DNA from 3 places in the Kitasatospora sp. NPDC004669 genome. Region 3 is predicted to be linked to each of the others. Evidence: riboswitches for the same ligand, from Rfam matches in the RefSeq annotation. Region 3 holds a riboswitch; each other region holds the start of a gene.

Region 1 (2,259 bases), on a different contig from region 3:
ATCAGGCCCTGGGTGTAGCCGTTGGACAGCAGGGTGATCGCGGCGGCGACCGCCACCAGGCCGGCGTACACCGCGTAGAAGCCCTTGGCGCCCTTGACCCCGCGGTGCAGCGAGTGCTTGATGCCGAAGACGTCGCCGATCGCGTAGGCGGTGGAGAGGGAGACCGCGAAGGCGCCGATGATCGAGGCGTCCAGCAGCGCGATGGCGAACAGCACGCCCGCCAGGTGGCCGGCCTTGTCCTCGATGCCCCTGGCCAGGGCGGCCGCGTCGGAGAACTGGCCGAAGCCGTCGGTGCCCGCGAAGGCCGCCGCCGTGAGGCCGATCAGCGCGGCCGCGCCGACGATGACCACGACGATCCCGATCCACAGGTCGACCTTCTCGTACTTCATGAAACGCGGGGTGATCCGCTTGTCGATGACGTACGACTGCTGGAAGAACAGCTGCCAGGGGGCGACGGTGGTGCCGACGATCGAGATGATGACCATCATGACGGCCGCGAGCTGGCCGGAGCCGCCGGGCAGGGTGGGCGTCACGAAGTCGTGGGCCATCTGCGAGGTCTTGGGGTGGACCATGAAGTAGATCGGCACCAGCAGCAACGAGCCGGCGCACAGGGTGACGGCGACACGCTCGAAGCGCTGGAAGGAGCCGGTGAAGGCCGAGGCGATGATGATCGCCGCCGCCAGGACCACCGAGGCCGCCTTCGGCAACCCCAGGTACCCGGCGGCCAGCGTGACGCCGATGAACTCGGTGACCAGGGTCAGCGCGTTCAGCAGGAACAGGTCGATGACGCTGAACGCGCCCCAGAACTTGCCGAACCGCTCCAGGATGAGGCGGGCGTGGCCGACCCCGGTGACGGCGCCCAGGCGCAGCACCATCTCCTGGTTGACGTACAGCACCGGGACCAGCATCAGCAGCGTCCACAGCAGCTGGGTGCCGTAGTTCTGCCCGGCCTGGCCGTAGGTGGAGAAGGCGCCCGCGTCGTTGTCGCCGACCATCACGATCAGGCCGGGGCCGATGATCGCCAGCAGGGTCTTGAGCCGGGCGGAGAGCCCGCTGCGGGGGGTGGTGTCGTCGAGCCGGATGGTGCCGAGCGCGCCCTTGATGTCGCCCACGTGGGCGTCGTCCAGGACGGCGGAGCGGGTGGCGGCGGAAGCGGCGGGGACCGTGGAAACCTTCGGGTCCAGCATCACGTTGGTCATGGCGGGGCCTCCCTGCCCCCTACCTTGAGGGGGCGTCAGGGGGCACGCAGCAGCGATCCTCCCTGCGGGCGCACGCCGTCGTCTCCGCACGGCGGCGCTGAGCGGCGGCGGCCGTACGGACATGACGATGCGTCAGGCTACTTGGGTCGAGGCGTGGTCGAGTGCCGCGGAGGCACGACCGAGCACCGAACGAAGCGCCGGGTGAACGCGCAGGGAAGGTTGTTACCGCGTGCCGGAGGTGTTCGAGAGCATGCGGGGGTAGGGGCAACTGTGGCCCGGACTAGGGCAGTCCATGTCTCTCGCCTCCTCCCGGCCGGGGGCGCACCGCCTGTGCGCCGCATCACGACACGGCAAGGAGCACACCGGTCGAGATGGACCGGTACACCCCAACTCGTCAGAGCTTTGGCACTCCACGGCGTGTCCAGCCTGTCCGGCCGGAAGCCACTTGGGGTCAACCCTTAAGTCGGGAAGACCTGTCCTGAACCTGGGCGTCTCTCGACGTCGTCGGGTCAGTGGCCTGTGTCCGTGAAGACGCCTCACCGAACGAGGTGCCTTTTCAAACCTCCCCAAGCATAGACCCGCCCGGCCGGCCCCTCTCACCTTTTCGGCCGATCTTCGACACCTTTGTAGAACTTTGACCAAACCCGACCGCTCCATCCTCTCGCGCTCGGCATATATAGTTCACCGACATATGCAGCTGAACAGCTCACGAGGGGGAAGTGTGTCCCACACAGATCCGACCTGGTCCGAGCCCGTCCTGAGACTGGCCGGGGTCTCCCGCGTGCACGGACGCGGCGCCGCTCAGGTGCACGCCCTGCGCGGAATCGACCTGACCGTGCACGCCGGCGAGTTCGTCGCCGTGATGGGGCCGTCCGGCTCCGGGAAGTCGACCCTGCTGACCCTGGCCGGCGGGCTGGACCTGCCCAGCGAGGGCGAGGTGCTGGTCGAGGGCGTCGCACTCGGCGGCCTCAGCCGGGGCAGGCTCGCCGACCTGCGGCGGCGCTCCGTCGGCTACGTCTTCCAGGACTACAACCTGATCCCGGCACTCACCGCCGCCGAG
Region 2 (2,259 bases), on a different contig from region 3:
CCGAGCACGGCCTTGTCGTTGCACAGCAGCAGCAGGAAGACGGTGGCGGAGGGCAGCAGCACCCCGGCCAGCACCTGGACGAACTGCGTCATCAGGCCCTGGGTGTACTCGGTGGACAGCAGCGTGATCGCGGCGGCGACCACGACCAGGCCGGCGTAGATCCCGTAGAAGCCCTTGGCGCCCTTGACGCCCCGGTGCAGCGAGTGCTTGATGCCGCACACGTCGCCGATCGCGTAGGCGGTGGACAGCGAGACCGCGAAGGCGCCGATGATCGAGGCGTCCAGCAGCGCGATGGCGAACAGCACACCCGCCAGGTGGCCGGCCTTGTCCTCGATGCCCCTGGCGACGGCGCCCGCGTCGGAGAACTGGCCGAAGCCGTCGGTGCCGGCGAACGCGGCGGCGGTCAGGCCCATCATGGCGGCGGCGCCGATGATCACGACCGCGATGCCGATGACCAGGTCGGCCTTCTCGTACTTCATGAAGCGCGGGGTGATGCGCTTGTCGATGACGTACGACTGCTGGAAGAACAGCTGCCACGGGGCCACGGTGGTGCCGACGATGGAGACGATCACCAGCATCACGGCGGCCAGCTCGCCCGAGCCGCCCGGCATGGACGGCACCACGAAGTCGTGGGCCATCTGCGAGGTCTTCGGGTGGATCAGGAAGTACACCGGCACCAGCAGCAGCGAGCCCACGCACAGCGTGATCGCCACGCGCTCGAAGCGCTGGAAGGAGCCGGTGAAGGCCGAGGCGATGATGATCGCCGCCGCCAGCACCACGGAGGCGACCTTGGGCAGGCCCAGGTAGTCGGCGGCGAGGGTGACGCCGATGAACTCGGTCACCAGGGTCAGGGCGTTCAGCAGGAACAGGTCGATGACGCTGAACGCGCCCCAGAACTTGCCGAAGCGCTCCAGGATGAGGCGGGCGTGGCCCACGCCGGTGACGGCGCCGAGCCGCAGCACCATCTCCTGGTTGACGTACAGCACGGGGATCAGCATCAGCAGGGTCCACAGCAGCTGGGTGCCGTAGTTCTGCCCGGCCTGGCTGTAGGTGGAGAAGGCGCCGGCGTCGTTGTCGCCGACCATCACGATCAGGCCGGGGCCGACGATCGCGAGCAGGGTCTTGAGTCTCGCTGACAGGCCCTGGCGTGGCGCGTCGTCATCGAGCTTGATGGTGCCGAGGGCACCCTTGATGTCGCCGACGTGGGCGTCGTCCAGCACCGCTGAACGCGGCGGCGGAACCTTGGAGTCGAGCGTGGCGTTGGTGGTCATGACGTTCCTCCCGTGAACCCCTGGCAGGTGGGGTGGTTGGGGGCGCGCAGCAGCAATTCTCCCTGCGTGCGGGCACGGCGCATCGGCGCGCGGTGGTGCGCGCCCGTTCGGGCGCGGCGAGGCCGCGTGCGTGGTCCGTGCTGATGCGGATGCGCCGTCAGATCTGCGCGCAGGGAAGATTGTTACCGCGTGCCGGAGGTGTGCGAGGGCAGGCGGGGGCAGGGGCTACTGTGGCCCGGACTACTGCAATCCACGTCTCTCGCCTCCTCCCGGTCGACGCACCCCGTGGTGCGTGTCATCGACGCGGCAAGGAGTTCGCCGGCGCGCGAAGCGACCGCCGGTTCACCCCAACTCGTCAGAGCTTTGGCACTCCACGGCGTGTCCAGCCTGTCCGGCCGGAAGCCACTTCGGATCAACCCTTAGGTCGGGAGGATCTGTCCTAACCCTGGGCGTCTCTCGACGTCGTCGGATCAGTGGCCTGTGTCCGTGAAGAAGCCTCACCGAACGAGGTGCCTTCTTCAAACCTCCAGAAGCATAGAACGCCCGGAGCCCGATACTTGCGCACTTGGTAGAATCTTTACCTTTCCGGAGGTGTGCCACCCGTCCAGGTGACGCGGGTTTGACCACCCCGCCGCCACGGAACGATTTCCCGCCGTACCCGGCAGCGGCAGCAGGTCGTGCCCATTACCCGAGGGGTGGCATGGCGACCGCAGGCTCCCAGGGGGCTCCCCGGCAGGCGAGGGCGCTGGCACTCGCCCGGCGCCCGAAACTGTGGCTCTTCCCGAGCATCCTGTGCGGCCTGGTGGCCGTGCTGCTCTCACTGCTCTACATGGGCGGCATCATCAACCCGACCGGCAATCTGCACCGGCTGCCGATCGCCCTGGTGAACGGCGATCAGGGCCCGCCGCCACCGGGACGGGCGGTGAACCTCGGCACCGAGCTGGCCCGGGCGGTGGTGGCCGGAACCCCCGACGACACCGTCGACTGG
Region 3 (2,259 bases):
GACCCGAAGGGTAAATACCGGTGGGGGTATATTGGGGCATGTCAGTCCATTCACCGGGGGGCCAAGGAAGGGAGCACGCCATGTGCCGTCGAGTCGCCTGCCGCACCTGCGGAAAATCGACCTACGCCGGGTGCGGGATGCACGTCGAACAGGTGCTGGCCGGGGTGCCCGAGTCCCAGCGGTGCGCCTGCTCACCGAAGGAGCGGGCGTCCGGCGGCTGGCTCGGCCGGCTGTTCGGCCGCCGCTGACCTTCGGGGACGGACTCCCGACCGGGATCGACACCCGGTTCGTCGTCCGGTGCGGCCGCACGCCGCACCGGACGGACGCGGCGTCACCAGGGGTCGGCCACAGGACAGTTCGGCCCCGCGGCCGTCGGCCGGAGCACCGCTGCGCGCGCCCGGCCGTGCGCCCCGGCGGCTCCCCCGCAGGTCAGGCCGGGGTCAAGCTCGGGTCAAGGATTACGCCGCGAGCACCGCGAGGTCCTATCCTGGGGCCGATTTGAACAGACACCTCGTTCGGTGAGGCGTCTTCACGGACACAGGCCACTGATCCCACCCGTCGAGAGACGCTCCGGATCAGGACAGGTCTCCCCGGCTCAAGGGGTGACCCCAAGTGGCTTCCCGTCGGGATCGACCAGGGACACGCCGTGGAGTGCCAAAGCTCTGACGAGTGGGGGTGCACGGGCGGTGACGTCGGTCTCCCCCTGCCGTGCCGCCGCGACCACGATGCGCGGCCGAGACCGGGAGGAGGCGTGATGGACGGAAGTCCTGGCCATAGTCAGCCGTTCCCGATGTCGTCCTCGCCGTCCTTCCGCCGCCCGAGGCGCTCCCTCCTTCCCTGACCGATCCGGTCCGGCCGCTCCGCCCTCCCGTCCGTCCTGACGCGGGAGGCCCCGGCGCATGCCTGGAACCGGCGCCGCGGTCGGGTCGGCGGTGACGTGCCGCCGGGCGGCCCGCTGCCCCGTCCTGTCGGGGCGAGGGGGTCCCCACCATGGCTGCCACCACCCTGCTCACGTCCGCCACGGCCCGGCTGCGCGACCGCACCGTCGCCGCCGAGCGCCGTACCGCCGTCTCCCGGACCGTCCGTTCGTCGCTGGTCTCCGTCGCCGGGCTGGTCGGCGGCCCGGCCACCAACCAGGCCGGCGAGGAGGTGGGCCGCGTCGTCGACGTGGTCGCGCGCCTCTACGGGGCGGAGCCGTACCCGCCGGTCACCGGACTGATCATCCGAATAGGCCGCCGCCGCACCTTCATCGCCGCCGACGCCGTCGAGCGGATCCAGACCGGGCAGGTCCGGCTGCGCACCGCCCGCGTGGACCTTCGCGAGTTCAACCGCCGGCCCGGGGAGGTGCTGCTGGCCCGCGACGTGCTGGACCACCAGCTCGTCGACGTCGACGGCGTCCAGGTCACCCGCGCCGCCGACCTCTACCTGGCCCCGCTCGCCGCCCGGACCGTCCTGGTCGGGGTCGACGTCTCGCTGCCCACCCTGCTGCGCCGGCTCGGCCCGCGCCGCTGGCAGATCCGCCCCACCCCGGAACGCGTCCTGGACTGGCAGTCCGTCGCCCCGTTCGGCGAGCAGGCCACCCACGGGCCCGCCGAGGTGCGGCTGCGCGCCTCCCGCTCCGCGCTGCACCGGCTGCGCCCGGCCGACCTCGCCGACATCCTGGAGGACCTCGGCCGGCACGAGCGCCAGCAGCTGCTGGGCTGGCTGGAGCCGGAGCACGCCGCGGACGCGCTGGAGGAGATGGAACCCGCCGAGCTGGAGAACCTGCTGCGCGAGGTACCCCCGGAGCACGCCGCCCGGCTCGTCGACGAGATGGAACCGGACGAGGCCGCCGACGCCCTGCGCGACCTCGCCCCGGGCGAGCGCGAGACCCTGCTGGCCCGGATGCCCGAGCCCGAGGCCGCCGAGCTGCGCTCCCTGCTCACCCATCGCGAGGGCACCGCCGGCGGCGCGATGACCACCCTGCTGGTCACCGCCGGCTCCGCGCACACCGTCGCCCAGGTGCGGGCCGAACTCGCCGCGCAGGCCGAGCACCGCACCGACATCGACGCGGTCACCGTGCTGGACGACGACGGCCGGCTGATCGCCGACATCCCGCTGTTCGACCTGGCCGTGGCCGAGGACAGCACGGTGATCGGCGATCTCGTCTCCTGGCTGGACCAGTTCGGCCCGCCGGTGACCGTCCGGCCCGACACCCGGCTCGCCGAGGCCGCCGACCAGCTGGTCGCGGCCCGGGCCACCTCCCTGCTCGTGGTCGAC

The links. A riboswitch is a leader RNA that binds a small molecule or an ion and turns the genes downstream of it on or off. The one in region 3 is predicted to bind magnesium.
Region 1: linked by a shared signal. The riboswitch ahead of ABZW30_RS02830 (NRAMP family divalent metal transporter) and the one ahead of ABZW30_RS26425 (CBS domain-containing protein) in region 3 are both predicted to bind magnesium.
Region 2: linked by a shared signal. The riboswitch ahead of ABZW30_RS19545 (NRAMP family divalent metal transporter) and the one ahead of ABZW30_RS26425 (CBS domain-containing protein) in region 3 are both predicted to bind magnesium.

What each region holds. Positions count from the first base shown of each region.
Region 1 covers NZ_JBEXKB010000002.1:216,240-218,498, forward strand. Annotated here, with positions in the region: gene ABZW30_RS02830 (NRAMP family divalent metal transporter) at 1-1,187, opposite strand, end outside; M-box (ykoK) riboswitch at 1,578-1,754, opposite strand; gene ABZW30_RS02835 (ABC transporter ATP-binding protein) at 1,921-2,259, shown strand, end outside.
Region 2 covers NZ_JBEXKB010000021.1:72,978-75,236, forward strand. Annotated here, with positions in the region: gene ABZW30_RS19545 (NRAMP family divalent metal transporter) at 1-1,271, opposite strand, end outside; M-box (ykoK) riboswitch at 1,611-1,787, opposite strand; gene ABZW30_RS19550 (DUF3533 domain-containing protein) at 1,972-2,259, shown strand, end outside.
Region 3 covers NZ_JBEXKB010000035.1:12,376-14,634, reverse strand. Annotated here, with positions in the region: gene ABZW30_RS26430 (hypothetical protein) at 81-248, shown strand; M-box (ykoK) riboswitch at 504-682, shown strand; gene ABZW30_RS26425 (CBS domain-containing protein) at 991-2,259, shown strand, end outside.